DNA from 4 places in the Mesorhizobium sp. LCM 4577 genome. Region 3 is predicted to be linked to each of the others. Evidence: riboswitches for the same ligand, from Rfam matches in the RefSeq annotation. Region 3 holds a riboswitch; each other region holds the start of a gene.
What was found. Region 3 has a riboswitch for cobalamin ahead of LCM4577_RS28015 (DUF1636 family protein). Riboswitches for the same ligand answer to the same signal wherever they lie in the genome.
Positions count from the first base shown of each region.

Region 1 (4,515 bases), on a different contig from region 3:
GGCATGAAGCCGAACGGCTTGATCGGGCTGTCGTCCAACCAGCAATTCATGGGCCTGCCGGCGGGCGCCGATGTGAAGCCCGGCGACTACGCCTTCCTGCGGCCGACGCAGAGCGAGGCGGTGCTGCAGCATTTCGGCGCGATTGCGGTGTTCGCCGGCGGGCGGATCGTGGAGTTCTGGCCGGTGCTGCCGATGGGGTGAGGGACGCACGAAGCCGTGATGATCATTTTATTGACTCAGTCAACTAAATGATTGATCCTGTCCACGACAGGAGGACTCCCATGACCATCCACGATCACCCCGGCAAGAAACGCGTCGATACGGTGCGCGCCTTCAATCGCTTCTACACCCGCCAGATCGGCCTGCTCGATGAGGGCCTGCTGAAGAGCGCTTTCTCGCTGACCGAGGCGCGGGTGCTTTATGAGCTTGCCAATCGCGACGGGCTGGTCGCCAGCGACCTGGTGCGCGACCTTGGCCTCGACCCCGGCTATGTCAGCCGGCTCCTGAAGAAATTCGAGGAGCGTGGCCTGGTCGAGCGCGAGGCAAGCGAGGCGGACGCGCGCCGGGCCTCGATCGCGCTGACGCCGGCCGGCAGGGAGGCCTTCGCGCCGCTCAACCGGGATTCGCACGACCAGGTGCGCGCGCTGCTCGACCGCCTGGCGCCCGTCGACCAGGAGAGGCTGGTCAAGGCCATGCGCACGGTGCAGGACCTGCTCGGCGACAGGCCCGAGCCGAAGGTGCCCTATATCCTGCGGCCGCTGCAGGTCGGCGACATCGGCTGGGTCACGCGTCGCCAGGGCATGCTCTACGCGCAGGAATATGGCTGGGACGAAACCTTCGAGGCGCTGGTCGCCGAGATCCTCGGCGAGTTCGTCAAGAATTTCGTCCCGCAATGGGAGCGCAGCTGGATCGCCGAGCGCGAAGGCGAGGTGGTGGGCTCGGTCTTCGTCATGCGCAAATCGCCCAAGGTGGCGAAGCTCAGGCTGCTCTATGTCGAACCGTCGGCGCGCGGCCTTGGTATTGGCCGGCGGCTCGTCGACGAATGCATCACCTTTGCTCGAGCCAAGGGCTACAAGACGCTGACGCTGTGGACCAACGACATTCTTGGCTCGGCCCGCCGCATTTACCAGGCCGCGGGCTTCAAGCTGGTCGACGAGGAACGCCATCATTCCTTCGGCAAGGACTTGGTCGGCCAGACCTGGAATTTGGAGCTTTAGCTCTCTTTCCCGTCTCCCCTTGCGGGCTCACGGGGGAGAAGGCTGATCGGCGCGCAGCGCCGAGACGGATAAGAGGTGTACCAGGAAATCCTGACGTTCCACCCCGCTGGAGCTCTTCAGCCGTCTCGACGCTGTGCCCATGTTCGAAACCCGAACGGTTTCTGAAAATTCTCCGATGTTGGTCGCGACGGCTGGAGAAGGGGGTTGACAAAAGCGCCTCCGCCAGCTGTATGTAACGTTATTACATATCAATCGGAAATGCATCTTTTCAGGCAGGTCGCTTCGAACGGTGACAAGGTTGCGCGGAAGCCCGTTGCGACTCGCGGCCGGACTACCTACGATCGTTACGTCATGGTCCCCGAACCGCAAGGCGAGGGGTGAAAAGGGAACACGGTGAGGCCTATCCGGGTCGAGGCCGTGRCTGCCCCCGCAACTGTGAGCGGCGAGCTCCATCCGAAACGCCACTGGCCGGCAAGGCTGGGAAGGCGGATGGCGCAACGACCCGCGAGCCAGGAGACCTGCCATCGACACGAGTTGACCGGACGGGGTGTGCCGGGAGGAGACGCGGGCACCGGCCTTTCGGCCGACTCGTCCGGCATCCTTCCGTCGCCATTTTGGGAAGTGACGGAAATGCTGGACACCGCATACCATCGTATCATCGTCTGTTCGCTATGCCGCGACACCGTGACCAGGCTGAGGTCCGGCGAGGATCTGTGCGCCGAACTGCGCTCCAGGCTTGCCGGGACTTTGGCGTCGTCTTTTGCTGTCGAGACCGTCGACTGCATGGCCGGCTGTTCGCGACCACTGACCGTCGCCTTCAACGCGCAAGGCAAGGCCAGCTATCTCTTCGGCTCGATCGACAGCGGCACCGATGCCGGCGCGCTAGTCGAGTTTGCCAGACTCTATGCCTCGTTGGCCGATGGCTGGTGCAGTTCCGACCAGCGCCCGGCAAGGCTCGCCGGCAAGATACTGGCGCGCATCCCGGCCGGGGGCAGGGAGCAGGTCCGGTGAGCGCGCCCCTGCTTGAAGCCCGCGCTCTTCGTGCCATGGCAAACGGCCGGACGCTGGTCGAGGATGTCGGCCTGTCGCTGGCGGCGGGTGAGCGGCTCGCGATCATCGGCCCCAACGGCGCCGGCAAGACGACGCTGCTGCGCATGCTATGCGGCGCGCTCCGGCCGAGCGCCGGCGAGGTTCGCCTTGCCGGACGCCGGCTGGACAGGATCACCGCGGCCGAGCGGGCGCTGAGCATTGCCGTCGTCGGCCAGACGGACCAGCCGGATCCACGGCTGGCGCTGATCGACTATGTCGAGCTCGGCCGCGTCCCGCATGCCGGCCTGAGGCGCCGGCACAACGATCGCGACATCGTCGTCGAAGCGCTGCGCCGGACCGGGCTATTGCCGTTACTCGCGCGCAGCATCGGTTCGCTCTCCGGTGGCGAACGCCAGCGCGCACAACTCGCCCGCGCCATCGCCCAGGAGCCGAAAATCCTGTTTCTCGACGAACCGACCAACCACCTGGATCCGCGCGCCCGCGGCGAGCTGCTCGAGCTGGTCGCCGCATTCAACATGACCGTGGTCGCCGTGCTGCACGATCTGGCCCTCGTAGCGCCCTTCGCCACGAGCGTCGCAGTGATGAGCAACGCCCGGCTGCGCGCGCTGGCGCCGCCACGCGACGCGCTGGCGCAGCCGCTCATCCGCGAGGTGTTCGGCATCGATGTGCTGCGCCTGCGGCACCCGACCGAGGACCGCGAGCTCACCGTCTTCGAGCTGCCCACGCGCGCTTCCTCGCCATCCTGAACCTGCCCAACACAAACAAGGAGCATGCCCCGTGAAACGCCTCGCTTTGTCGTTTGCCTTCTCGCTTGTCGCCTCGGCCGCCTTCGCCTTCCCGGTCACCGTCGACAGTTGCGGCAAGCCGCTTACCTTCGACGCGCCGCCGAAGCGCGCCGTCATCCAGGATCTCAACATGGCTGAGATGGCTTTCGCGCTTAAGCTGCAGCCGTCCATCGTCGGGCTCACCGGCATCACCGGCTGGTACAAGGTCGGGCCCGAGTTCAAGGCCGAGCAGGGCGCCATCCCCGAGCTGGCGCCGAAATATCCGACGCTCGAGAACCTCGTCGCCGTGCAGCCCGATTTCTTCTTCGCCGGCTGGTATTACGGCATGAAGCCGGGCGGCGAGGTGACGCCCGACACGCTCGCTCCGCACGGCATCAAGACGCTGGTGCTGACCGAGAGCTGTGTCCATCTCGACAAGAACCGTCCCGCCGCCTCGATGGACCTGCTCTATGGCGACGTCGAGAAGCTCGGCAAGATCTTCGGCAAGGAGGCGGAGGCCGAAAAGCTGGTCCACGGCTGGAAGGCCGAGCTCGCCGGCATCACCGCGAAAGTGGGCAACGCCAAGGGCACGCGCGTCTTCCTCTACGATTCCGGCGAGGACAAGCCCTTCACCGCCGGCAAATTCGCCATTCCCGACGCCATGATCGCTGCCGCGGGCGGTGAGAACATCATGGCAGACATGGCGACGAGCTGGGGCAACACCGACTGGGAGACGGTCGCCTCGCGCAATCCGCAGTTCCTCATCCTGCTCGATTACCAGGATGGCGGCGGCTACAGGAAACTGCTCGATTTCCTCAAAGCGCATCCGGCAATGAAGGAGACCGACGCGGTCAGGAACGAGCGCTTCGTGGCGCTCCGCTACGCCGAGCTGACGCCGGGGCCCGCCAATATCGAGGCGATCGGCAAGATCGCCAGGGCCATGCATCCGGAAGCGTTTTGAGACCGCGGCGCAAGCCATTCGTCCTGGCGATGGCGCTGGGCGCGATCCTGCTGGTCGCGCTCGCGCTGCTTTCGATCGCCTATGGCTCGACGCTGATCCCCTTGCGCGAGGTCGTCGGCGCGCTGGCGCATGCGGCGGGGCTCGACAGCCAGAGCCCGTCCGGCCCGGTCGGCGGCATCGTCGTCGACCTGAGGCTGCCACGCGCGCTCTTGGCGATCGCCGTCGGCGCCGGCCTCGGCGTCGTCGGCGCGCTGCTGCAGACGGTCACCCGCAACGACCTCGCCGACCCGTTCCTGTTCGGCCTCTCCTCGGGCGCGGCCGCCGGTGCAGTCTCCGTTATTACCGTATTCGGCGACACATTCGGCATCTGGACACTCCCGCTCGCCGCCTTCACCGGTGGCGTGCTGGCGGCGGCGATCGTGCTTCTCTTGGTGTCGCGAGTGAAGGGGCAGGGACCGGAGCGACTAATCCTTGCCGGCCTCGCCGTCTCCTTCCTGTTCACCGCTCTGACCAACTATCTCGT
Region 1 is NZ_MDDU01000016.1:14,245-18,759, reverse strand. It holds gene LCM4577_RS18740 (alanine racemase) at 1-201, shown strand, start outside; gene LCM4577_RS18735 (helix-turn-helix domain-containing GNAT family N-acetyltransferase) at 282-1,217, shown strand; cobalamin riboswitch at 1,553-1,758, shown strand; gene LCM4577_RS18730 (DUF1636 family protein) at 1,848-2,228, shown strand; gene LCM4577_RS18725 (ABC transporter ATP-binding protein) at 2,225-3,013, shown strand; gene LCM4577_RS18720 (ABC transporter substrate-binding protein) at 3,045-3,992, shown strand; gene LCM4577_RS18715 (iron ABC transporter permease) at 4,022-4,515, shown strand, end outside.
Region 1: another riboswitch for cobalamin. It lies ahead of LCM4577_RS18730 (DUF1636 family protein); the one in region 3 lies ahead of LCM4577_RS28015 (DUF1636 family protein).

Region 2 (14,229 bases), on a different contig from region 3:
GCGCCGTCGGCAACGCCAAGCGCGAGCTGATCCACGACCATATGGAGCATTGCCTTGTCGAAGGCGGCGAGCCGACCAGGGACACGCTCAAGGAGCTGAAGCAGCTCACCAAATATTTGTGAGGCGGTTGATGTGGGAAAAATTCTGGACTGGTTCGGCTTCGGCACGCATGGACATGACCATAGCGGGCATGACCATGGGAGGCATGGCCACGGACCGCCCGGCCATACGCATGGCGTGATCGACGCCACCATCGCCACCACCGATCGCGGCATCTGGGCGATCAAGTGGTCGTTCGTGATCCTGGCGATCACCGCCGCCCTGCAGATCGTCGTCGTCATGGCTTCGGGCAGCGTGGCGCTGCTTGCCGACACCATCCACAACATCGCCGACGCGACCACGGCCATTCCGCTCTGGATCGCTTTCGTGCTGGTGCGGCGAAAGCCGACCCGCACCTTCACCTACGGTCTCGGCCGGGCCGAGGACCTGGCAGGCATCGTCATTGTGCTCATCATCCTGGCGAGCGCGCTTGTGGCTGGATATGAAGCCGTCAACCGCCTGTTCAACCCGCAGCCGGTGCAGTTCCTGGGCTGGCTCGCCGCGGCCGGCGTGATCGGCTTCCTCGGCAACGAGGCGGTGGCCGTGTTCCGCATCCGCGTCGGCCGCCAGATCAACAGCGCGGCCTTGATCGCCGACGGCTATCACGCCCGCACCGACGGGCTCACCAGTCTTGCCGTCGTTGCCGGCGCGCTCGGCGTCTGGCTCGGCTATCCGCTGGCCGACCCGATCATCGGCCTCATCATCACCGCCGCTATCTTCGGCATCGTCTGGCAATCGGCGCGCTCGGTGTTGACGCGCATGCTGGACGGCGTCGAGCCCGGCCTCGTCGGCGAGATTCATCATGCCGCCGACCATGTCGTCGGGATCGAGAGGGTGGTCGACGCGAAGGCCCGCTGGCTCGGCCACAAGCTGCATGTCGACGTGGAAATCGCGGTCAATGATGGGCTGCTGCTCGCCGCCGCGAACAACATCGCCGCATCGCTCAAGGCCGAGCTCTCCGCGCACATTCCCGCGCTCGACGTCGCCACGGTGCGCTTTGCCGAGCCACGGACGGAAGGGGGCCACCATCATGCGCCCGATCCGTTCCTGGTCTCCGGCAAGCTCGCCAGCGGGCTGCTCGAGATCGTCGACACGCCGCAGGGCGAGCGCATGCGGCTGCGCCTGTCGCGTCACGCCGAGGGCCTGCGGGCGAACGTCGCCATCGAAAGGGCGGACGGCGCGGTCGAAAGCCTGCCGCTGTCGCCGGTCGGCGGCGACCATCACTACCTGCAAAGTCTGGTCGCCCCGGCTGAGCCGCACGAATTCAGCGCCAGGCTGCAACTGGCTGCGGGTTCCGACAGCGAGGATCTGCCCTTTGCCATGGCCGAGCCTGAAGGCCATCACCATGAGCACGCGAATGGATGATACAGGCACTCTTTGAGTACCAGCGCGAAATCTACCTGGCGATAACGCAACACTAAGGGCGCGCGGCGTCGATGTTCGCCTTCCGCCTCGTAGCTGGGCTGTTTGACGCCAAACGGACCGATGCAGCGTAACGGCCCTTCGGAATCCCGCCGGGACTGCGTCAAAGATCAGCTACCTGTCCTGGTGTGTGTTTGATCGAGCGCCAGCTTCAGCCCTTTGGCCAACTTCCCGACATCGTCATTTGCCCAGAAATGCATGAAGAACAGCCGGGGTTGATCGTCGAGCATGTGGTTGTGCACGGCGGTCACTTCTATCCCGCTTTCCCGCAAAGCTCGTAGCACCGGGTTCACTTCGGATGCGATCAGAACGAAATCGCCGGTGATCGCGGCCTTGCCGCCGCCGGTGGGCTGGAAGTTGATGGCAATCGCGGAACCCATTGCATCAGGCACGTCCATGCCATCGTCCTTGATGGTCTCTGCGCGCGGGATGCTGATCTGATAGACATCGCCGTTGACCTTGCCTTTGTGGCCAAGCGCCTTGTCAATGGTTTGCGTGTCGAGATCGATCGCTTTCGAAGCAGCGGCGGCGCTCGCCGGTGCGTCCGACAGCGGCGTTCCACTTTGCTGCAACGCCGAATGCAGCGCCGTGGCCAATTTCTCCGGATCGCCGTGCCCCAGGACGTGCATGTACATCGTCTCCGGCTGGGCTCTCTGCAGATGATTATGAAGAGCCGTGATCTCAATGCCGCTTTCGATCAGTTTCATCATCACCGGGTCGATCTCGGGCAAGGTCAAGACGAGATCGCCCATCACCATGGCGTCGTGATCGCCCATGGGCTTGAATGCGAGCCACGAACCGAGCGCCAAGGCTGGTTTGAGTTCCAAGCCGTCGAGAGTGACTTTCAGGTCCGAACGAGGCAGCCCGACGCGATAGATGCCCCCTGGCACCTCTTGGCCGGATTTCCCGAGTGCCTGCGCTACCGCCTTCCAGTCGGGTGCGGCAAGCGAGGGTTGGGCAATTCCAAGGGAGGCTGCCAAGGCGAGGCCAGTTATGATTTTTCCACGCATGATTTGCTCCTGTGTTCAGCCCAGGCGCCCAAATGGAAAACGTCTGCCGTTCCGAGATGCCGTCACGCTCGCGCAATTGTGATGCGCTCGGTCATCAGGCCGCCGGCTCGCGTGTTCGTCGCTCTTTTTGGCACGAGCGCTGATGCGCAACGCGTCACCGCACGCTGATCAGCGCCGTGCCGGCGATGGCCAACAGCGCGCCGGCCCAGGCGGCTGCGGTCGGCCTTTGCCCGCTGCGCAGCCACACCATCGGCAAGATGATGACCGGCGTCATCGAGGACAGCGTCGAGATGATGCCGACATTGCCTGTGCGCAGCGCGGCCATCAGGCAGGACATGCCGAGCGAGGTGCCGACGAAGGCGGACAGCACGGCGAGCCCGACCGTGCCGAACTGGGCGGCCTCCCGCTTGCCCCTGCCGAACGGCGTCGCTGCAAGGGCGACGAACAGGATCACGGCGAGGCCCGAGCGCAGCGCCATAGCCGTGAACGGTTCGACGCCAACAGCCATGGCCGGCCGCGCCAGAAGCGTGCCGATCGCCTGGCCGAGCGCCGTTATTACGCCGAGCACGACGCCTGGTCCGAGGCGCCCGGTGAGCGGCGGGCCGGGCACAGTGCTGACCGGCACGGTGGAAGGGGTGACGACCGGCATCGCCGGCGCCAGGTCGCCGCGCTTGAGGAAGCGCCGCGGCATGCCGATCGCAAGCACGACGCCGGCAAGCACCAGCGCTACGCCCAGCGCCTGCCAGTGGCTGACGGTTTCGCCGAGCACGAGATAGCCGAGCGCCAGCGCGAAAGGCGAGGTGAGCGAAAAGAGCAGCGCCGTGATGCGCGGGCCGACCGAATAGATGGTGGTGAAATAGGTCGTGCTGGCGATGCTGATGCCGGCGAAGCTCGATCCGGCGAGCAGCCAGAACTCCCTTGGTCCGATCGTGTGCCAGCCGCCGATCGCCAGCGACACCGAGCCGGTCATGACGAAGGTCGCGAGCATTTGCCAGCGCGCGAGCTGGAGGAGGGGAACGCGGCCTTTGAGCTCGCTGAGGAACATGGAACTCAGCGCGCTGCACAAGGCGGCGGTGACGGCGAAGGCTTCGGGGGCGAACATGGCTGGCGACTGCGAATCCGGGAGCCGGACAATTGCCACGCTTACGCCAGCACGAGGCCCGCGGCTAGGCTGTGCGGGGCCGCGGCCTGCCGAAGATCATCCAACTGGCCCCGATCAGCGCTGCGGTGGTCGCAAGAAGCACCGCGAGGCTCGGCAGATGCAAGAACACAGTCCGCCAGCGCGGCTCGATCACCGCGCCGGTGCTGAAGGTCTCGCCGCTGAACTGGCACAGGATCCAGGACGCGCCGCTGCGCACCATCTCGGCATCGATGTCGGAGATCAACGCCTTCGCCTCATGCGCTGCCGACGGCATCGTCGCCATGTAGGTGAGCAGCGCCTTGGCGGTGGCGAGATAGGCGTGGCTGCATTCGTTGAACGGGCTCTCCTCATCGCCGAGGCTGCCCGGCATCAGGCCCCAGAGGCAGTAGGTGTATTGCAGGTTGCCGTGATTGTAGAGCCGCCGGAAGGTCGGATCGGTCACCGTCTGTGCTTGCGCGAGTGCGAGAATGTCGCCGCGATAGCGCGCGATCACCGCCATCTGGCCATGGGTGAGGCTGGGGATCTGGATGCCGGGAGGCGGAAGGACGGAAGATCCGCTATGGGCTTGGGCCGGGGCAGCCAGGAGGAGGGCGAAAAGGGTCGCCAAAAAGAAATTGGCCGCCAGGGCGCGGAACCGTGGCGGCCAACGCATCGGATTTCAGGCGTAGCGGCGGGCAGGGCTGCGCTGGTCACGCACCGCGACCACGCGTTCGGCAACCGCGCCGAAACCGAGCCCGACGACGGTCCACAGCACGAGCTGGATGCCGAGCGAGGCGACCCGGAACTGCCAAAGCACCGTCGCCGAGAAGGTCTCCGGCACTTCGTTGATGTCGGGCAGCGCCGCCTTCACCAGCGCGAAGACGACGAGGAAAGCCAGGCCCGCGACGATCGAGGCGTTCCAGGCGCCGAGCCGGTTCCACAGCCGTTGCGCCAGGCCGACCGCCGCCACCATCGCCGCGATCGACACCACGATCATGATGAAGAACAGCTCTGTGCGGTAACCGATTGTCTCGGCATTGCCGACAGCCGGTGGGTTCGCCGGGTATTTGAGGCTCGGAACCACGATCACGGCCAGGAAGCCGAGCAGCGCGATCAGCGCCGAGGTGCCGCGCGGGCCGAGCGAGCCCAGCCGGCCATAGGCATAGGCAAAGACCAGCGAGAACAGCCCGCCAAGGGCGGCGCCATAGATCAGCACGCCGGTCGCCAAGCCAATACCGGCTTGTGTGGCGCGGCTGACCATCTCGGGCTCCGGCGCCTCGCCGGCGGCCTGGGCCTGCTGTTCCTCGAAGGCGATCGCCTTATCGACCTGCGGCTCGCCATAGACGCGAGCAAAGGCGAATGCCAGAATCCCGGCGACCAGCCCGACAAGCAAGCCGCGCAGCAAGAGTTTTCCAACCATGTTCAGAACCCTTCGTCGAAAGCGGGTTCAGCGATGCTGAACCGCTTTAGTGGCAGGGGAAGCCGAGCAGGTGGCGGCCGTCATGCACGAATTCGTGCACCGCCGTGCCACGGATCAGCGAGGTCGCGCCTTCTTCCGCGCCGACGAAATAGAGCATCAGCATCAGCATCAGGCCGGCGAAGATGGCCCAAGGCAGAAGCTCGCGGACCGGAATCGCAACCGGACCGTAGCTGGGGGCGAAAGTGGTGTCGGACATATTTGACCTCCCTTGGGATACTGCGTCCCGTTGATCGAACAATGCTGCGGAATAAGGCCTGACTTTCGGCTTGTGCCGATCACAGTGGCGCGACCGTGCCGGACTCGCACCGGCTTCCAATCCCGTATAGCGCTAAAACACTTGTCAGCACTTCGTTCGCCTGTCAACGACATGTAATGGCCAACGCGGCCTCGCGCGGCTGAAATTTCACTGGACCACGGAGTTTTGGGATGTTCGCCCGCCTGACGATGATCGCAAGCGGCGCGACGCAGAGCACGCGCAAGGGCTGCTTTCCGAAGGACGAGGCGCCGGAGCCGAGCGCTCTCAAGCGCGCCGGCGCGATCGCTTCGTCGCTGCGCCGGGCCGACCGCGTCTGGACGAGTCCGGCGCTTGCGGCGCGCGGAACGGCCGAAGCGCTCGGCCTGGACGCGACGGTCGAGCCGCTGCTTGCCGAGCAGGATTTCGGGCGCTGGGCCGGCAAAGGTTTCGAGGAGGTGCAGGCCGAGGATCCGGAAGGCATGGCGGCCTGGCTTTCCGATCCGGACGCCGCGCCCCATGGCGGCGAGTCGCTTGCCGCGGTCGCCTTGCGTGGCGCGGCGCTGATGGAGCGCCTGGCCGGCGAGGGCGGCCACACCATCGCGCTCACCCATGCCGTGCCGATCCGCGCCGCCATCGTGCATGTGCTGGGCGCGCCGCTCTCCGCCGTCTGGAAGATCGACATCGAGCCGCTGTCACACACCGAATTCCGCAGCGACGGGCGCCGCTGGGTGCTGCATGCGAGCGGCGTGGTCGCCGCCGCGAGATAGCGCTGGAAAAGCACTTGCCTGGCGACGAGCGGTCGCCGGCGAAGGCGAAGTCCGCCGTTTCAGCGATCGCTAACGGAACGGAAACGCCTCGCTGCTAGGGTGCGGCCCGTGGCGAGGAGAGCCTCGCCCGAGGAGTCCGTCGCCTATGGCCGAATATCCCGAGACCGAGCGCCGCCTTCATGTGCGCGAATTCGTGCTCAAGGAAGCCACGATCATTGCCAATGGCGTCAGGATCGGCTGTTCGGTCAGAAATCAGCACGAGCAGGGCGCGGAATTGCGCGTGGCCGCCGGTATGGACATCCCGGAACGCTTTCTGCTCGAGGTTCCGGCCGACGACATGGCCTATCGCGCTTTGGTGCGGTGGCGGCGCAACGACCGCGTCGGCGTGGCGCTCTACAGCAACGCGCCGAAGGACTGACGCGCAGGCATCTCACCGATCCGTCACTTGATCCTGTCTGTTGCAGGCCAACACCATGATCCGGTTCTGAAGCAGCGGCGCCGCTCGCCGCCCTTCGCAGGATCAGCAACAGCGGCTCGCCCCGCAGCATGGCTGGCTTGCCGCCTTCTGTTCCGTCAGCCAGCGGTCGCGCGGCTTGCAGCTTGCCGGTCGTGGCGTCAGCTCGACCTCGATGACACCGCCAACGACGCTTGGCTGAGCCGCCCGGTGCAACTCCATGGGGCGGACGCCGTCACTGACCTCAAACGTCAGCTTCGCCGCCTGATCGAGAGCGACGTGGTCCGAAACCTTGCGGATGATCGCGGCGAACTTGCCGGCTGGCATATGGACCGGGCCGCCTTCGTCCACGTCCCATAGCTGGACGAATATCTCCGACCATGATTCCGGATTCGCTTCGCAATCCAGCGCCGCGAACTGTCCCGCCTTCACCTCGGTGACATGGTAGCCCGGCTTCACCGCCCGTCCGCCGTAGCGGAACACCAATGGCTTGTCCTTGCAATCGGCCAGCGCCGCCATGAGATCGCCGATGGTCAGGTCGGAGGGGTCGACCGGGGTGACGTTTTTCCGGTTGTCAGAAGAGAGCATGTCGGCTATTCCTCATTTCAATATTTCAAGGATTATTGAAACGTGGATGAACGTCAAGCCTTGATCGCCTTTGGCGCGCTGTCGCAGGAAACACGCCTGCGCCTGTTGCGCCTGTTGGTCGTCGCCGGACCGGAAGGCATTTCCGCCGGTTCCCTCGCCGAACAAGTCGAGGTCTCGCCCTCCAATGTCAGCTTCCATCTCAAGGAATTGGAACGGTCTGGCCTCGTGACCGCGAGGCGCGATGCCCGCTCGATCGTCTACAGTGCCGAGTACGATGCGCTGTCCGGGCTGATCCGCTTCCTGATGGAGGATTGCTGCTCGGGTCGCCCGGAAATCTGCGCGCCGGCGCTTGCGGCGTCTTGCTGCCGGCCGGGCGAGAGGGCGCGGCAGTGATCGGTGCGCCCCGCTGCCCAACGCAAGGCTGATCGATGAACATTTTTGATCTTCCGCGCCGGTTCGCGGCTGAAGCCTTGGGCACCGGTCTGCTGGTGGCGACGGTCGTCGGTTCCGGCATCATGGCCGAGACGCTGACGCATGACACAGCGCTGGCGCTGCTTGGCAACACGCTTGCGACCGGCGCCATGCTGGTGGTGTTGATCACCGTCCTTGGCCCGATCTCCGGCGCGCATTTCAATCCGGCCGTTTCGCTGGTGTTCCGCCTCAACCGGTCGCTGCCAGCCCGCGATCTCGTTGCCTATCTCGTCGCGCAGGTCGCCGGCGGCATTGCCGGCACGATGGCGGCGCACCTCATGTTCGCCCTGCCGATGCTGGAGGTCGCAACCAAGCTGCGTGCCGGACCGGCGCAGTGGTTCTCGGAAGTGGTCGCGACATTCGGCCTTGTCGCCGTTATTCTCGCCGGCCTCCGTTTCGAGCGACGGGCCGTGCCGTGGCTGGTCGGGCTCTATATCACGGCGGCCTATTGGTTCACGGCGTCCACGTCTTTCGCCAATCCCGCCGTCGCCGTGGCGCGCTCGCTCACCAACACCTTCTCCGGCATCAGGCCGGTCGATCTGCCAGGCTTCATTGCCGCCGAGCTGGCCGGCGCCTTGATCGCGCTGGCACTGATGGGCTGGCTGCTCAAGCCCGAAACCGTTCAGCAACACCAGCTACTGAAAGCAGAGCCATGACGGTCACCATCTATCACAATCCCGCCTGCGGCACCTCGCGCAACACGCTCGCCATGATCCGCGCAAGCGGCGAGGAACCTGTGGTGATCGAGTATCTGAAGACGCCGCCGAGTCGCGAACGGCTGTTGGAACTGATCGCCGCGATGGGGATCAACCCGCGCGGGTTGTTGCGGGAGAAGGGAACGCCTTACGCCGAACTAGGCCTCGCCGACCCGAAATGGAGCGACGACGAGCTGATCGATTTCATGCTCGCCCATCCGATCCTGATCAACCGGCCTGTCGTCGAAACGCCCAAGGGCACGAGGCTGTGCCGGCCTTCGGAAGCGGTGCTGCCGCTGCTCGACAATCCGGTGCGCGAGTTCGTCAAGGAGGATGGCGAGAAGGTCGCCTACGGGCCGGGGCAAGTCTGATTGGAAGCCACGGCACCGCTCGCCCGCAGCCGCCATCTCCTCGTCTCGGCTCTCGGCGTCACACAGATCCTCGCCTGGGGATCGTCCTACTATCTGCCCGCCGTTCTTGCCGCACCGATTGCCAGGGATACCGGCTGGTCGCTTGCGTCGGTCGTTGCCGGGCTGTCCTGCGGGCTGCTGCTTGCCGGGCTGGTCTCTCCCGTTACCGGGCGGCTGATCCAGCGCCATGGCGGTCGGCCCGTGCTTGCCGTGAGCTCGTTGCTGTTGGCCGCAGCGCATTCGCTGCTGGCGACGGCAACCACCTATCCCCTTTACCTGATTGCCTGGCTGCTCATGGGGCTGGGCATGTCGAGCGGCCTCTACGATGCCGGTTTCGCAACGCTCGGCCGCCTCTATGGACACGGAGCGCGAAGCGCCATCACCAACCTGACGCTCTTCGGTGGTTTCGCAAGCACGGTCTGCTGGCCGCTCAGCGCCTTCCTAGTCGAGCATGGCGGATGGCGTATCGCCTGCCTCTCCTACGCGGCCATCCATCTGGCGATCTGCTTGCCGCTCCATCTCCGGATGATACCGCCGTCTCCGCCCGCGGCGCCCGCGCCAACGAAAGACAGGTCGAAGGAGGCGTCGACCGCGGGCAGGACGCGGGCACGGTTCATTCTGCTGGCTTCCATCCTGACATTGGCCGCGATGATCGCATCCATGCTCTCCGTCCACCTGCTGACGCTGCTGCAACTGCGCGGCGTGAGCCTTGCGGCCGCCGTCGGCCTTGGCGCCCTGGTCGGCCCGTCACAGGTTGGAGCGCGGGTGGCGGAGCTGCTGATCGGCCGCAACCGGCACCATCCGATCTGGACGATGCTGACATCCGTATCGCTGCTCGCGGCCGGGATCTGGCTGCTCCTGGCGAGCCAGACCTTCGTTGCACTCGCTTTGATCCTTTACGGCGCCGGCAACGGCATCCACACGATCGCGCGCGGCGCGCTGCCGCTGGTGCTGTTCGACCCGCAGCAATACGCGGCGCTGATGGGCAAGCTCGCGACGCCCAGCCTCATCGTCCAGGCGGCAGCTCCTTCGATCGGTGCGCTGCTTCTTGGCATGGGCGGCGGCAATCTCGTCCTGATCGTTCTCGCGGTTGCCGCCACGGTCAATGTGGGGCTCTGCGCCTGTCTTCTCGCGGTGGTGCGCGGATAGCTTCGTCTCACGGCCCTGCAGCCCGGCCGAACTTTACATTTTTGTAAATTGCCCCTGATGGCCGGTTCACGATACGGCTGGCCGGCGGCTCGGTTCGCTCATCCACTTGTCGGGCAACAGCACTCCCGGATGAACGGGTCGAACCGCATTCAACTTGGGAGAACGCTATGATTCGCAAGGTTTTGGTTGCAGCTTCGGTTGTTGCGCTGTTCAGCGTGCCGGCATTTGCGGCTACGCAGTATTGGGTGGCAAAGGACACCACCACCAAGAAATGCTCGGTGGTTTCCACGAAGCCCGACGGCAAGAAACTGACCGACGCCGGGACGAAGGCCTACACGTCCCAGGCCAATGCCGAAAAGGCGCTGAAGATGCTCAAGGACTGCAAGTAAGCTTGCTGTCCTAAAATCCGCGCCCGCTTCGGCATGCCGGAGCGGGCTTTTTTCTTCGTCGGGACTGCCTTCCGCTGCACGTCTTTTCACCAGTCGACGCATGTCGCTTAAAATGCGCCGTGGTTTGGCTGAGCGACATGCATCGAACAAGACTCAAAGCGAGTGGCGAATCGGAAAGATCGCGAGGCGCTCAGAAACGGAAATTCACGAAAGCCTTCAGCGTGTGGAAGGCTACGTCGTCCTTGATCGTCAGCCCCTCGCCATTGTCGAGGATCTGCTTCGAGCCAAGGTCCACATAGGCATACTCGGTGCCGAAGGAAATGCGATCGGTGATGGCGTGCTCGAGACCTGCGCCGATCGTCCAGCCGGCGCGTGTCTGCTTCTCGTTGAAGACGGTCGTCCCGCCAACGGTCAGCGTCTGCTCGGTCTTGCCGAAGGCAAGGCCGCCATGGCCGTAGATGAGCGTGCGGTCCCAGGCGTGCCCCAGCCGCGCGCGCACGGTGCCGAGATATTTGACGTCCACTTCGCCATTGAAGATCTCGGCGCCGTCCACCGAGGCCGTGACCGAAGCGCCATAGCTGGATGCGGCAATGTCCGCCACGGCACCGATCACCCAGCGGTTGTCGAACTGCCAGTCATAGCCGGCCTGGATGCCGCCGAGGAAGCCGCTCGCGGAAATCTCGAACGCGCCGTTGATCGGCGGCGGGTTTCCGTCGGCAAAGATCTGCCGCGAATTGAGGTTCATGTCGCCCACGGCAAACGAACCGAACCCGCCGAAATAGGGCCCCGTCCAGTTGAAGCTCTCCTCTACCGGCGGCGTCGGTGCCGCTTCCGGGGCGAGCGCATCGGCCGCGAATGCGCTGCCGGCGGCAAGAACGATCGCCATGGCGGCCATGGACGTGGGTATGATCTTCATCGGATACGTTCCTCGTTGGATTGCCAGTTCAAAAATTGCGTCCACATTCCTTCCCGCTCATGCATGAGCGGGTCTCCGGGGCCGTCAGCCAATTTGCGAAGACATGCCCGCTCACTGCGGACGTGAAAATCGAGTACCGCCCCTTCAACGCACCGCTAACAGAGAAAATCCAGGTGCGTGTGGCGAATACGGAAGTCAAAATTGCAATAACGGAACAGTTGTTGTTCCAGAATTCCAGTCTTGCAAATTTGTCACACCTAACTCATTTTCAGAAAGCTGAGAGACCATTTTGGATAGGCTCGAACCAGGGCGGAAATGATGGTTCCCAAGCGCCAGCGGGCAGGCAAACGCCAATTGCGGGCAGGCGCCGTCCAACCCCAGGGAGTCTTCGACAGGGAGCACGATGCCGAGCGCTGATCGGGTGGCTACATTCTCGGCGGACGACATTCCCGAAGATCATCGGGACGAGTTCATTCGCGATTTCTACGGTCGCATCCAGATGCGGTTGGACATCACGCCGCGTGCCGACACGCCTCTCAGATTCTCGGCCCGCACCCTGATCCTGCCTGAGATGAATCTCACCAAGGGCGCCGTCTCTCCCATGGTCTGGGAGCGCAACAGCGCCCTGATGGCCGACGGCAACGACGATATCATCCTGTCCTGGAACAAGGGCGGCTACCGCTTCACCATGCCTGGGCGCGGCGACTTCAGCACCGATCCCGGCACCGCCGCCATCTTCCCGATGGACCGCCGCTACTCGGTCGCCAGCGAGGATTCGCAATGGACCATGGCGCTTCAGTTCAAGCGCTCGCTGCTGGCCCCGCTGGTGAAGAACCTCGACGATGTGCGTCCCGACAGTCTCGGCCTCACGCTCCCTGCACACCGGTTGCTCTTCGATTACCTCTGGTCACTTCTGCACATGGAGGGGCCTGAGACGCTCGCGCCTCTCGCTTCCCGCCATATCACCGATCTTCTTGCCGTTTCTTTCGGTGGCATGGAGGCCCATACGCATCCCCCCGGTGTCCGCGCGGCCAGGCTCGCGGGCATCAAGCAGCACATCGCCCGAAATCTCACCGATCCCGGGCTCAATGTCAGCCAGGTGTCGCGCAGGTTCGGCATCAGCGAGCGCTATGTCCGCCAGCTATTTGCCGGAGAGGGCACAAGCTTTTCCGACTATGTCAACGGCGAACGGCTCGCCTATGTCCACAGCTGCCTCACCGATCGCCGGCAGTTGCTGCGGCGCATTGCCGACATCGCCTTTGAGGTAGGCTTCAATGAGCCGTCCACCTTCTATCGGCAGTTCCGGCTGCGCTACGGCATGACGCCGACGGAAGTTCGTGCCTTGACCGAGAAGGCCGGCAACGGCTGAAGGACATGGCGGCCGTTGCCGACATCTTCGCCCGGTGCCGCATCGGTGTGTTTGCCCGCAGCCTGATTCTACGCGCAGTCGCCTACTTGTCCGCCGCCAGCGTCCCGTTGAGCACGGCGGCCAGATGCAAGCCGCCGAGCGCGAGCTGCTGGATGGCGACCGGCGAGAATGTGTCGAAATAAGCCTGGTCGAGGATCACCGCGTGCGGGTTGTCGGACTTGATCACCGTGCCCTTCGGCAGCGCGCGATAAGCGTCTTCCGCCTTGCCGTGGCATTCGGCCAGCCATTTTTCCGGCGTCTGGTCGGCAGCCGGCATCGGCGTGAGATGCGGGATGACATCGGTCTCGAGGTCGAGCGCCACCTTGCCCCAGTCATAGTATTTGAACAGGATCAGGCTTGAATCCCACACTGCATGGAAGGTGGTGAGGTCGCGGTAGGTCGAGCCGTCCGGCTTCGGCCGGTAGACGTTGAAGCTCACCGTCAGCGTATTGCCGCCCTGGTCGCTCTGGTTGTTGTCCTGGCGCTCGACACAATGCAGCGGCTGCGACAGGTCGCCGACCAGATGGATGACGAAGGCCAGCGCCTGCCAGCGCTCCTCGTCGCTTTTTGCCGGATCGGCCAGGATCTTCTCCTGCGCCGGCAGCGCCCGCATCAGGCAGACGCCGAAGCTCGCATTGTCCTTGCAGTCGCGCGCCGGATCGTAGGCGGTCGTGCCGGCGGCCGCATCGCCGGGCTTCGATGCCAGCGGAATGTCGATGAAATGCCAGTTCGACGTTTCCTTGTGGTCGGCCCGATAATCGTCGGCCCAACTCGCCACCGAAGCCATGGAGGCGGTGGCCGGCGGCTTCAGCTTCAGATGCGAGCGCAAAAGCTGCTCGATCACGTCATAGGCGTTCTGGCTGAGCCTGTGCTGCGCAATCTCGGCGATCACCGCATGGCCCTCTTGGCCCCAGGCCTGCGCCTGCCCGCACATCGCCCCACCTGTCACCGTTGTCGCCAAGCAAAATGCCGCCGCGGCTTTCCACGTCATCGCCTTGCCTCCTCCCGGGTTCGATCCGGAAAGTACAATGGAGACTTGTGACACGGACATGAACAATCTCACTAACGAGATTGTGAGGCGGCTGAGGTAAGCGATTTTCTTATGTTCGGCGGCCGGCGAACACTTTGCCGCGCCCGCACAAGAAAACCGGGCCGGCGAATTGTCCAGCCCGGGCTCTTCCTTCATTCACAGTGACGAGCGCTTCAGTCGCGATGCTCCGGCATCGCCTTCAACTGATCCTTTGTCCAACTGGTGACCGCATGCACGTCGCCGTCCTCGTCGCGCATGAAATCGAGCTGGCTGGCGGTCACGGCCACCGGCTTGGCGCCGATGCCGAGGAAGCCGCCGACATCGATGACGACCTGGCTGCCATGCAGGTGGTCGACCGAGCCGATCTTCTCGTCATCCGGACCATAGATGGTCGCGCCTTCGAGGATGTCGGGGGTTAGCTCGGCATTGGTCAGTCTGACGTGGCTGGTGTGGTCCATGGCGCATCTCCTGTGGTTGTACAGGGGATGAACCTCCGATCGGGTCAAGGGTTCCGCCGACAAAGCGAAAAGCGAGCGCTGCTCAGCGAAGCGCTGCCCACCCCGTCACGAGGATGAGGACAAGGGTG
Region 2 is NZ_MDDU01000018.1:46,605-60,833, forward strand. It holds gene LCM4577_RS19750 (metal-sensing transcriptional repressor) at 1-122, shown strand, start outside; gene LCM4577_RS19755 (cation diffusion facilitator family transporter) at 133-1,464, shown strand; gene LCM4577_RS19760 (DUF1259 domain-containing protein) at 1,632-2,531, opposite strand; gene LCM4577_RS19765 (DMT family transporter) at 2,686-3,633, opposite strand; gene LCM4577_RS19770 (hypothetical protein) at 3,698-4,171, opposite strand; gene LCM4577_RS19775 (CbtA family protein) at 4,331-5,071, opposite strand; gene LCM4577_RS19780 (CbtB domain-containing protein) at 5,118-5,327, opposite strand; adenosylcobalamin (AdoCbl) riboswitch at 5,329-5,472, opposite strand; gene LCM4577_RS19785 (histidine phosphatase family protein) at 5,558-6,133, shown strand; gene LCM4577_RS19790 (hypothetical protein) at 6,279-6,551, shown strand; gene LCM4577_RS19795 (DUF6428 family protein) at 6,654-7,175, opposite strand; gene LCM4577_RS19800 (helix-turn-helix transcriptional regulator) at 7,218-7,568, shown strand; gene LCM4577_RS19805 (MIP/aquaporin family protein) at 7,604-8,302, shown strand; gene arsC (arsenate reductase (glutaredoxin)) at 8,299-8,712, shown strand; gene LCM4577_RS19815 (MFS transporter) at 8,713-9,900, shown strand; gene LCM4577_RS19820 (hypothetical protein) at 10,068-10,289, shown strand; gene LCM4577_RS19825 (outer membrane protein) at 10,480-11,205, opposite strand; gene LCM4577_RS19830 (hypothetical protein) at 11,401-11,652, opposite strand; gene LCM4577_RS19835 (AraC family transcriptional regulator) at 11,711-12,574, shown strand; gene LCM4577_RS19840 (S1/P1 nuclease) at 12,657-13,604, opposite strand; gene LCM4577_RS19845 (hypothetical protein) at 13,817-14,101, opposite strand; gene LCM4577_RS19850 (MAPEG family protein) at 14,184-14,229, opposite strand, start outside.
Region 2: another riboswitch for cobalamin. It lies ahead of LCM4577_RS19780 (CbtB domain-containing protein); the one in region 3 lies ahead of LCM4577_RS28015 (DUF1636 family protein).

Region 3 (6,034 bases):
CCCAAGGAGAAAGAAAATCGAAATTGCGGAATTCCTGCTTGAGCTCGACCGGCTCGTAGATCACGCGCTTGGCCTCGTCGTCGTAGCGCACCTCGACGAAGCCGGTCAGCGGGAAATCCTTGCGCAGCGGGTGCCCCTCGAAGCCGTAGTCGGTGAGAATGCGGCGCAGATCCGGATGGCCGCTAAACAGCACGCCGTAAAGGTCATACGTCTCGCGCTCATACCAGTCGGCGCCTGGATAGACGGCGGTCAGCGACGGCACCAACGTTTCCTCGTCGGCCTGGACCTTGAGGCGGATGCGCACATTCTGCTTCGGCGACAGAAGGTGATAGACGACATCGAACCGCCTGGCGCGCGACGGGTAGTCGGCGCCACAAATGTCGATGATCGAGATGAACTGGCAGCGCGGATCGTCGCGCAGGAAGGTCGCCACCTCGATCAGATTGCCCGGCTCGACGGAAATGGTCAGTTCGTCATAGGCAAGCACGGCTTCGCCGATGCGGCCGGAGAGCTTCTCGCCGAGATAGGTGGAGAGTTCGTTCAACGCCAGGGTCATCGGCTCACCGTTCGATCGTGCCGGTGCGGCGGATCTTCTTCTGCAGAAGGAGAATGCCGTAGAGCAGCGCTTCGGCGCTCGGCGGGCAGCCGGGCACATAGATGTCGACGGGCACGACGCGATCGCAGCCACGCACCACCGAATAAGAATAGTGGTAGTAGCCGCCGCCATTGGCGCAGGAGCCCATCGAGATGACGTAGCGCGGCTCCGGCATCTGGTCGTAGACCTTGCGCAGCGCCGGCGCCATCTTGTTGGTCAGCGTGCCGGCGACGATCATGATGTCTGACTGGCGCGGGGACGCGCGTGGCGCGACGCCGAAACGCTCCGAGTCGTAGCGGGGCATCGAGGTATGGATCATCTCGACCGCGCAGCAGGCGAGGCCGAAGGTCATGAACATCAGCGAGCCGCTGCGCGCCCAGGTGATGAGCGCTTCGGTCGAGGTGACAAGGAAACCCTTGTCGGCCAGCTCATTGTTGATTTCGAGGAAGAAGGGATCGTCTTCCCCCACCGGCCTGCCGGTGTTGGGGTCGATGATGCCCTTGGGCTTCGGCGCGACGAGGGTGCCTGAACTGTCGTTCAATCCCATTCCAGCGCTCCTTTTTTCCATTCATAGGCAAAGCCGATGGTCAGCACCGCTAGAAACACCATCATCGACCAGAAGCCGAGCATGCCGAGCTTCGAGAAGGACACGGCCCACGGGAACAGGAAGGCGACCTCGAGATCGAAGATGATGAACAGGATCGACACCAGGTAGAAACGGATGTCGAACTTCATGCGGGCGTCGTCGAACGAATTGAACCCGCATTCATAGGCGGAAAGCTTTTCCGGGTCGGGATTGCGGTAGGCCACCAGGAAAGGAGCGACGATCAGCGCCAGACCGACGATCATCGCCACGGCGATGAACAGGACGATAGGCAGGTAAGAACTCAGGAGTGCGCTCATGCGGCGGCTTTCCTTCGGCGGGGCAGTTCACTTTGATTACAGCAACGAACTCTAATGCGGAAGCGTGACAGTTTAACCGCTGAACCGTTTTAAGAGGGCCCATGCTGCAACGCGGCGAGGGTTAGCGCAGCGGTTTCGGTGACGCAAGTCAAACCTTGTTCAAATCGCGGCCCTGGACGCCTTATCGGAAGAAACTGGTCCGATCCGCTCCTGTTTGATTTCCTTCACTTTTTACTCCACTTTTCTCTCCTGACATATCTCCCGCCATTTGCCTGCTAGCATGGCCGGAATCACCGGCTAAAAATCCGACGGACGATCGGGGCAAGGACACCTTGATGAAGGAGAAAATCTCGCTCGCCATGGCCAGGCGCATCGCGCTCGGCGCGCAGGGGTTCAACGACCCCAGGCCCAATAGTGTTCCGGACCGACGCCATCTTGCCCGCGTGCTTTCGCGGACCGGCCTGCTGCAGATCGATTCCGTCAGTGCGGTGGTGCGCGCACATTATATGCCGCTCTATTCACGCCTTGGCCCCTACCCGCTGGCGCTGCTCGACAATGCGGCGGTCACCCGCAAGCGTGCGGTCTTTGAATATTGGGCGCACGAGGCCTCGTTCCTGCCTGTCGAGACCTATCCCTTGATGCGCTGGCGCATGCAGCGCGCCGAGCAGGGCGACGAGATGTATCTCGGCCTGGCGAAATGGGGCCGTGAACGCAAGGACATGATTGATGAGATCTATAGAGAGGTCGCCGATCGCGGTCCGATCGCCGCCTCAGATATCGAAGGCCATAAGGGCAATGGCGGCTGGTGGGGCTGGAGCGAGGCCAAGCACGCTTTCGAATGGCTGTTCTGGGCCGGTCGCATCACCACCGCCTACCGGCGCGGCTTCGAACGCTACTACGACCTGCCCGAGCGCGTTTTGCCGCAGGCCGTGCTCGACCTGCCCGTGCCCTCGGTCGAGGACGCGCATCGCGAATTGCTGCGCATCTCGGCACGCGCCCACGGCATCGCCACCTATGGCGACCTGCGCGACTATTTCCGGCTGGCGCCCGGCGACACCAAGGACCGCATCGAGGAACTGGTCGAAGCCGGCGATTTGCTGCCGGTGAAGGTCGAAGGCTGGGACAAGCCCGCTTATCTCCACAAGGACGCGCGAATCCCGCGCCGGATCGAGGCGCGTGCCCTGCTTGCCCCGTTCGATCCCGTGGTTTTCGAACGCACGCGCACCGAAAAGCTCTTCAATTTCCGCTATCGCATCGAGATCTACACGCCGGCCGAAAAGCGCCAATACGGCTACTACGTGCTGCCCTTCCTGCTCGGCGACCGCATCGTTGCCCGCGTCGATCTGCGCGCCGACCGCCCGGCCAGCGTGCTGCGCGTCCATGCCGCTTATGCCGAAGCCGGTGCTCCCGCTGAAACCGCCGCACAGCTCTTCGACGAACTGAAGCAAATGCAGGCATGGCTCGGCCTGCAGGCGATCGAAGTGACGCCGGCCGGCGACCTCGGACCGGCGCTGATCGACATGGCGATGCCATAGCAGCGCGTTGACAAACAAAAAGAACAAAAATAGAACAAAGCTTGCTATGAACCGAGCTTTGGTTTGATGACCCTCAATGGTTTCAAGTGTCTGGTAGTAGCAGCTCTAATGCTGTCTTCTACGCTCGATGCAAACGCTGCGTCCCAGTCGAAATGGGTAGAAGTCACCAAACCCGTAATCTACTGCGGCGGCGTAGACGCCGACGCGGCGGCGTTTTTGCTGCTGCGCTGGCTGAGTTCCGAACACGGAGAGATCGACGACGACATCAAGCAGTCCTGTGGCCTGCTGACGGTTGGCGATCAATATCTGCTCGACGATCAGCAACCAGAATCGGATAGGAGCCGGGTTATCTTGATGTGGAGCCCGATCTGCCCGAGAGGTTGTTCGCCAACCATGCTTCCGGCAGCCGCTGCGCCCCGTCGCCTCGTGGGAACATATCTTAAACCGATAAAGCCGCCGAAGGGCTGGGAGGGCTGGTAATGGCRCTGGCCCACACGACCGTGTCGTAGCCACGCGTTGACAGGCGCCTGGCCGTAAGCCTAAATCCTGACCCAGACGGTCTTCTCCCGGCAAAGGGAGGAGCCAAGAGGGAATGCGGTGCGGGCCAAAACCCAAATCCGCGGCTGTCCCCGCAACTGTAAGCGACGAGCCCCGGCCGAAAACCACTGGGATGTTCCCGGGAAGGCGGCATCTGAGGCGACGACCCGCGAGCCAGGAGACCTGCCGTCTGAGACTAAAAGTATCCGAATGCCCGGCGGGTTTTCCGGGCAAGGAGCCTGGTTTTGGATCGCAACGGCAGTTTCCCGGCAAACAGTGCGGACATTTCGTCCGAGCCCGATGCGCTGGCCGGCGTGACCGTCATCGTCTGCTCGTCCTGCCGCGACGAAACCGGATCCGACGCACATCCCCGCGCCGGCGCGCTGCTGGCCGAAGACACGCGCCGCGCCGCCTCGAGCGACAATATCCGCATTCGCACCGTCGAATGCCTCGGCAATTGCAAGCGCCGATTGAGCGCCGCGCTGCTGCGCGACGGCTGCTGGAGCTACGTCTTCGGCGATCTGGACACGACCAGCGGCGCCGACCTCGTTGCCGGCGCAAAGCTCTTCGCCACCTCGACCGATGGCCTGATCCCCTGGCGGGGCCGGCCCGATTCCCTCAAGCGCGGCCTGGTTGCCCGCATCCCTCCCCTCGACATGCTGAAGGACTGACCATGACCGCTTCCTTATCCCGCGTGCCCTGCACCGTCGTCACCGGCTTCCTCGGCGCCGGCAAGACGACGCTGATCCGCAACCTGCTCGAAAACGCCAAGGGCAAGCGGCTGGCGATCATCGTCAACGAGTTCGGCGATGTCGGCATCGACGGCGAGATCCTGAAGGGCTGCGGCGTCGACACCTGTCCGGAAGAAAACATCGTCGAGCTCGCCAATGGCTGCATCTGCTGCACCGTCGCCGACGACTTCGTGCCGGCGCTCGACCAGATCCTGTCCCGCACGCCGAAGGTCGACCACATCCTGATCGAGACCTCGGGCCTCGCTCTGCCGAAGCCGCTGGTCCAGGCGTTCCAATGGCCGACGGTGAAGAGCCGCGTCACGGTCGACGGCGTCGTCGCCGTGGTCGACGGCCCGGCGCTGGCCGACGGCCGCGTCGCATCCGACATGGACGCCTTGCAGGCGCAGCGCGCGGCGGACGACTCGCTCGACCATGACGATCCAGTCGAAGAGGTGTTCGAGGACCAGATCGCCTGCGCCGACCTGATCATCCTGTCGAAGAGCGACCTGATGGACGCCGCCGGCTCGCAGCGCGCCAACGCCGTTATCGGCGAGCACGTGGCGCGCGCCGTCAAGGTCGTCCCGACCACTCACGGTAAAGTCGACCCGTCGGTGCTGCTCGGCCTCGGCCTCGCCGTCGAGGACGACATCGAGAACCGCAAGACCCATCACGACGACGAGCTCGACCACGAGCATGACGATTTCGATTCCTTCGTCATCGACATCCCGTCGATCGCCAATCCGGACGAACTGGCAAAGCGCGTCGCCCTTGCCGCCGAACAGGAGAACGTGTTGCGCGTCAAAGGCTTCGTCGAAGTCGGCGGCAAGCCGATGCGCCTCCTGCTGCAGGCCGTCGGCCCACGTGTCAACCACTATTACGACCGCGCCTGGACAGCCGAGGACGACCGCCGCTCGCGGCTCGTCGTCATCGGCCTCAAGGGGCTGAACCGCCCGGCGATCGAGCGTATCCTCGCCGGCTGAGGCAAATCGGACAGCGATGCATATCCTCGCCACCACATCCGCTTCGCTCGACGATCTTGCCGAGCCGATCGACCTCAGGCAGACGCCTGCGGATGTCGTGGCCCTGTCCTTCACCGACAGCGATCTCGCCGGCCTGGCCGCCGCCTGGAAGGCCGATGCGGCGCGGCTGCCCTCGATGCGGCTTGCGGCGCTGCGCGACCTTCGCCACCCGATGTCGGTCGATCTCTGGATCGACAGCGTCGCCCGCCACGCCAGGGTCATCCTCGTCCGCATCCTCGGTGGCTATGAGTGGTGGCGCTACGGTTGCGACCAACTGGCGGCAGTGGCGAGCGAGCGCGGCATCAAGCTGGCGCTGCTGCCCGGTGAAAGCCATGACGAGGACCAGCGCCTGATCGAAGCCTCGACCCTGCCGCGCGAGGAGTTGGACGCCTTGCTCGGCTATTTCCGAGAGGGCGGTCCGGCGAACATGGCGGCGCTGGTGCGGAGATTGGCGAGGCTGGCGGGGGCTGAAGCGGCGGTTGCCGAGCTGGTGAGCGTACCGAAGGCGGGGTTTTATGAGCCGGGAGTTGGTGTCGTTGAGAAGCCGGACCTTTCAGAGGTCGGCGATCCTTCGCCCCCCTCTCTGTCCTGCCGGACATCTCCCCCTCAAGGGGGGAGATCAGCCGTCATCAACCCTGGCGCGTTTTCTTCAAGGGCGTCAAAAGAACCATCTGCAACGTCTGCGATTGGCGAAACCGTCGACGACAAAGCAAT
Region 3 is NZ_MDDU01000046.1:179,923-185,956, reverse strand. It holds gene LCM4577_RS28040 (NADH-quinone oxidoreductase subunit C) at 1-556, opposite strand, end outside; gene LCM4577_RS28035 (NADH-quinone oxidoreductase subunit B family protein) at 561-1,142, opposite strand; gene LCM4577_RS28030 (NADH-quinone oxidoreductase subunit A) at 1,133-1,498, opposite strand; gene LCM4577_RS28025 (winged helix-turn-helix domain-containing protein) at 1,834-3,033, shown strand; gene LCM4577_RS28020 (hypothetical protein) at 3,100-3,513, shown strand; cobalamin riboswitch at 3,573-3,776, shown strand; gene LCM4577_RS28015 (DUF1636 family protein) at 3,816-4,241, shown strand; gene cobW (cobalamin biosynthesis protein CobW) at 4,244-5,281, shown strand; gene LCM4577_RS28005 (cobaltochelatase subunit CobN) at 5,298-6,034, shown strand, end outside.

Region 4 (5,382 bases), on a different contig from region 3:
GCCGCGCTGATCCACCCATCGCGAGATCTGCGGCGACAAAACTGCATTCACAAGGGCATAGGTCGCTGAGACTGCTCCGGCCAGCCAGTATTCGCCATGTGTCTGCGACAGCATCGCCACGATGCCGATCGGCGCCATGGCGATCGGTAGCCGCGCGATGAAGGCGGCCGCTGCGAAGCCTTTGGTGCCGGGAGCCCGAAAGATGTCCGCATAGGGGTTTCGCATGATCCTGCTCCTCGACAAGGGTGAATACCACAATTACATACGTCGCGTATGAATGTCAGATAATTCATACGCCGCGTATGTCAATTGGCATACGACGCGTATGTGAGTAGGGCCAGAGCCATGCACAGACCGCGCAAGGAGATGATCGCCGAAACGCGCGCCAAGCTGATCGCGGCTGCCCGCCACGCCTTCGGCACGGTCGGCTATGCCGAGGCCTCGATGGACGATTTCACCGCGTCGGCCGGTCTGACGCGCGGCGCGCTCTACCATCATTTCGGCGACAAGAAAGGCCTGCTGCAGGCGGTGATCGCCGAGATCGACGGCGAAATGGCCGTGCGGGTGAACGAGGTGGCCTCGAAGGCGCCGACCCGCTGGCAGCATTTCGTCGACGAATGCACCACCTATATCGAGATGGCGCTGGAGCCGGAGATCCAGCGCATCATGTTCCGCGACGGCCCGGCCGTGCTTGGCGACCCGGCGCAATGGCCGAATGCCAGCGCCTGCACGGCCTCGATGACCGAGCATCTGACCAGGCTGCAGGAAGAGGGCGTGGTCGTCGCCGATGTCGATCCCGAGACGGCCTCGCGGCTGATCAATGGCGCCAGCAGCCAGGCCGCGCAGCGCATCGCCAATTCGAAGGATCCGGAAGCCACCTCGAAGAAGGCGATCGCGGCGTTCAAGCAGCTGCTCGAAGGCTTGCGCAAGAAGCCTTGAGGGCACGCTTGGGTAACCAGGCCACCGCGTTGTGCACTGGTTTCAGGCCGGTGCAACCCTGCCGTGATTGACAATCAATAGGGCGAGCGCATCCTCCCCAGCCATTCTCTTACAGCGCCGCGCGTTCTTTGAACGCGCAAAGGACGCTGTAAAACTTTGATTTGGCGCATGATCCTCTCCGAAAATCGCTTCCGATTTTCGGGGTCATGCGCGGGGTGTGGGGAGTCGGGGCCATGTGGGACTTCAGCATTGGCCGGTCTGTGTCGATCATGATGCGGACATGGCCGTTCATCGTCTTTCGCATGATCGTCTATTTCGGCATCACGGTCGCCTACATCATGGCGACAGGCACGGGCGCCAGCGTCGGCTACGGCGTCGGCCACATCTCGACCGATCCCGACGGCCCGATGTCCTTCGCGCTCTGGGGCGGCGTGGTCGGCTTCGGCATCGTCTCGATCGCCGTCTACTGGATCCGCGAATACATCCTCTACGTGCTGAAAGCGGGCCATATCTCCGTCATGGTGCATCTGATCGACGGCCATGACGTGCCCGACGGCCAGGGCCAGATCGCCTATGCCAAGGAAGTCGTCACCCAGCGTTTCGCCGAGGCCAACATCCTTTTCGTCGTCGATCAGCTGGTCAAGGGCGCCATCCGCGCCATCACCGGCCTGATCGGCGGCATCGCCGCCTTCCTGCCCATTCCGGGCCTGAGCGGCATCGTCAGCTTCATCAACACCGTCATCCGCATCTCGCTGACCTATGTCGACGAGATCATCCTGGGCTACAACATCCGCGTCAATTCGAGCTCGCCCTTCGAGACGGCGCGCCAAGGCGTCGTGCTTTACGCCCAGAACGGCAAGCACATGGTCAAGAACGCCGTCTGGCTTGGGGTGATCATGTGGGGCGTGTCCTTCGTCATCTTCCTGCTGATGCTGGCGCCTGCCGCCGCCATCCTGTGGGTCATGCCCGGACAATTGGCCGGCTGGGCCTTCGTGCTTGCGATCGTCTTTGCCTGGGCCTTCAAGGCAGCCTTCATCGAGCCGTTCGCCATCGCGTCCTTGATGCAGGTCTATTTCGAAGCCATCGAAGGTCAGGTGCCCAATCCCGAATGGGACACGCGGCTTGCCGAGGCCTCGTCCAAATTCAGGGAACTGCGCGACAAGGCGCTGGGCTCCTTCGGCGGTGGATCGCGCTGGGACACGCCCCGGGCCGCTTGATCACGGCTTTGGCGGGCCGCTAAGTCTCGCAATCGCCGATTTGAGTGGCGCTTCTCCGGCGCCGCAAAACGTCTCGCTCATCACCAGCTCGGGCAGCGACAGGCGCCTGCCCCAGCCATGCGCTTCGAGGTCCGGTTTCGGTGCGAAGGCCGAGACGCGGCCGACGCACAGATAGGCGATCGGCGTGACATGCTCCGGGATCGACAGAAGCCGCTTCAGCGCCTCCGTTTCGATGATGCTCACCCAGCCGACGCCCACGCCTTCCGCGCGTGCCGCCAGCCAGAAATTCTGCACCGCGCAGACGGTGCTGTAGAGGTCCATCTCCGGATTGTGCCAGCGCCCGAGCGGCGAGTCCTTCGATCGCTGCCGGTCGCAGGTGATGCAGAGATTGAGCGCGCTTTCGCAGATGCCTTCGAGCTTAAGCTTGCGGTACAGCGCCTGCCGTTCCGCCTCGATCGCCGGCAGTTCCTGTTCGCGCGCGGCGAGGAACAAGTCGCGGACCTGCCGCCGCCTTGTCTGGTCGCGGATAACGATGAAATTCCACGGCTGCATGTAGCCGACCGACGGCGCGTGATGAGCGGCGGTGATGAGCCGCGCCAGCACGCTGTCATCGAGATCGTCGGGGACAAAATAGCTGCGCACGTCACGCCTGGTGAACATCGCACGATAGACCGCGTCGCGCGCCAATTGGTCAAAATCGTCGCCGCTCGCGGCGATCGCTGCTGCCGTCATCGCATTTCCCCTTGCGACAAGCAGTCATCCGCCTGACCAAGCGGATGACCATGTCTGCCGGGCCGGTCTTCTGGCTCGGGATCGTCCCGCTCCGGCGCCTTCCCGTCATGGACAGTGGCGTTTGCCGGCGCGGTCCCCCTCACAGCGTTGGGCACGCCACGGAGTTCAACCGTGTTCCCGATTCTCCCGCGTCACGGGCACCAGGCAGCGAAGTGACCTTACCGCAAAGTTCGGCGCCCGCCAATGGCGCGGACGACATCGGCTGGCGCAATTTCCCCAGCCATTCGGCGTTTCAAACATGGTCATTACGGCCGCGGGTGCCTAGATTAGGCGCCATGGCCACCCGTCTCTACACGCACCCGATCTTCCTCGAACACCTCACGCCGCCCGGCCACCCCGAGCGGCCCGACCGGCTGCGCGCCATCGAGCGTGTGCTGGACGACGATGCCTTTTCGGCGCTCGACCGCGTCAAAGCGCCCGAAGGCGACGAGAAAACGATCCTTTACGCGCATCCCGAGCAATTCGTCGAACGCGTCCGCGCGGCAATCCCTGAGACCGGCATCGTCTCGATCGACGCCGACACCAGTGCCAGCCCGAAGAGCTGGCAGGCGGCGGTGACGGCGATCGGGGCGGCCAATGCCGCCGTCGACGATGTCTTCGAGGGCCGTGCCGCCAATGTGTTCGTCGCCGCCCGCCCGCCGGGACATCACGCCGAAAAGACCACGGCGATGGGCTTCTGCCTGTTCAACACGGCCGCCATCGCCGCCCGCTATGCGCAGAAGAAACATCAGGCCGAGCGCGTCGCCATCGTCGACTGGGATGTCCATCACGGCAACGGCACGCAGGACATTTTTTGGGACGATCCGTCTGTGCTTTATTGCTCGACGCATCAGATGCCGCTTTACCCGGGCACCGGCGCGAAGAGCGAAACCGGCGCCGGCAACATCGTCAACGCGCCGCTCGCGCCGCAGACCGGCAGCGACCTGTTTCGAGACGCCTTCCTGTCGCGCGTGCTGCCGTCCATCGATGCGTTCGCGCCGGACCTGATCATCATTTCCGCCGGCTTCGACGCGCACCACCGCGATCCGCTGGCCGAGATCAACCTGACCGAGGACGATTTCGACTGGGCGACCGGCAAGCTGATGGAGCGCGCCGGGCGCCACAGCTCCAACAGGCTCGTCAGCCTGCTGGAAGGCGGCTACGATCTGCAGGGACTGGCATTTTCAGTCGCCGCCCATGTCGGGCGGCTGATGAAGGGATAGGGTATGGCAGTGGAAGGCAATGAGGACGTCAAGGCGATGAGCTTCGAACAGGCGCTCGACGCGCTGGAGAAGATCGTCGATGATCTGGAGCGCGGCGATGTTCCGCTCGACCAGTCGATCCGGATCTATGAGCGTGGCGAGGCGCTGAAGGCGCATTGCGATCGGCTGCTGAAGGCGGCCGAGGACAAGGTCGAGAAGATCCGGCTGTCGCGCGACGGCAAGCCGGCGGGAACGGAGCCGTTGGACGCGGAATAACTTGGGGGCAGAGCAAGCAGGTAAGGAGTCCAAGCCATGTGCCGCAACATCAAGACCCTGGCCAATTTCGAGCCGCCGGCGACCAATGACGAAGTGCATGACGCAGCGCTTCAGTTCGTGCGCAAGCTGAGCGGCTCGACGAAACCGTCCAAGCGCAACGAGCATGCTTTCCACCACGCCGTCGAGGCAATCGCGGCCGCCGCGCGCGAACTGATCGATTCGCTCGAAACCAGCCAGGAACCGCGCAACCGCGAGGTCGAGGCGGCCAAGGCGAAGGCCAGGTCGGCGCTGCGTTTCGCCTAAGAGACAGTCATGAGCTTCTTTCCCGGAAATGATCCTGAACCCGGCGATGCCTTCGCCTGCGACCAGATCGAACTGATGGTCGTCCCCAACGCCAAGGACATCGGCGGCTTCGAGGTGCGCCGCGCGCTGCCGACGGCAAAGCGCCGTCTGGTCGGGCCGTTCATCTTCTTCGACCGCATGGGGCCTGCGATCCTGCGCGCCGGCCATGCGCTCGACGTGCGCCCGCATCCGCATATCGGCCTTTCCACCGTCACCTATCTGTTCGACGGCAAGATCAGGCATCGCGACTCGCTCGGCACCGAAATGGTGATCGCGCCGGGCGACGTGAATTTGATGACCGCGGGGCGCGGCATCGTCCATTCCGAGCGCACGCCGGAAGAGCTGCGCGGTGCGCCGATGTCGGTCTCCGGCCTGCAGACCTGGCTCGCGCTGCCCGACGGCAAGGAGGAAATCGCCCCGGTGTTTGCGAACACGTCGGTGGCCCGCCTGCCTGAGATCGATGCCGAGGGCGTCAGCGGCCGCGTCGTCATCGGCGAATTCTCAGGATGGCGCTCGCCGGTGGCGACCGCATCGGACACGCTTTACGCTGATCTGCGCCTGGCGGCCGGCGCCAGCGTGCAGATCCCCGCCGACGCCGAGGAACGCGCCATCTACACGCTGGAAGGCGAAGTCTC
Region 4 is NZ_MDDU01000035.1:149,060-154,441, reverse strand. It holds gene LCM4577_RS25615 (MFS transporter) at 1-225, opposite strand, end outside; gene LCM4577_RS25610 (TetR/AcrR family transcriptional regulator) at 346-939, shown strand; gene LCM4577_RS25605 (hypothetical protein) at 1,173-2,156, shown strand; gene bluB (5,6-dimethylbenzimidazole synthase) at 2,157-2,888, opposite strand; cobalamin riboswitch at 2,931-3,108, opposite strand; gene LCM4577_RS25595 (histone deacetylase family protein) at 3,224-4,150, shown strand; gene LCM4577_RS25590 (exodeoxyribonuclease VII small subunit) at 4,154-4,405, shown strand; gene LCM4577_RS25585 (DUF2277 domain-containing protein) at 4,442-4,708, shown strand; gene LCM4577_RS25580 (pirin family protein) at 4,718-5,382, shown strand, end outside.
Region 4: another riboswitch for cobalamin. It lies ahead of bluB (5,6-dimethylbenzimidazole synthase); the one in region 3 lies ahead of LCM4577_RS28015 (DUF1636 family protein).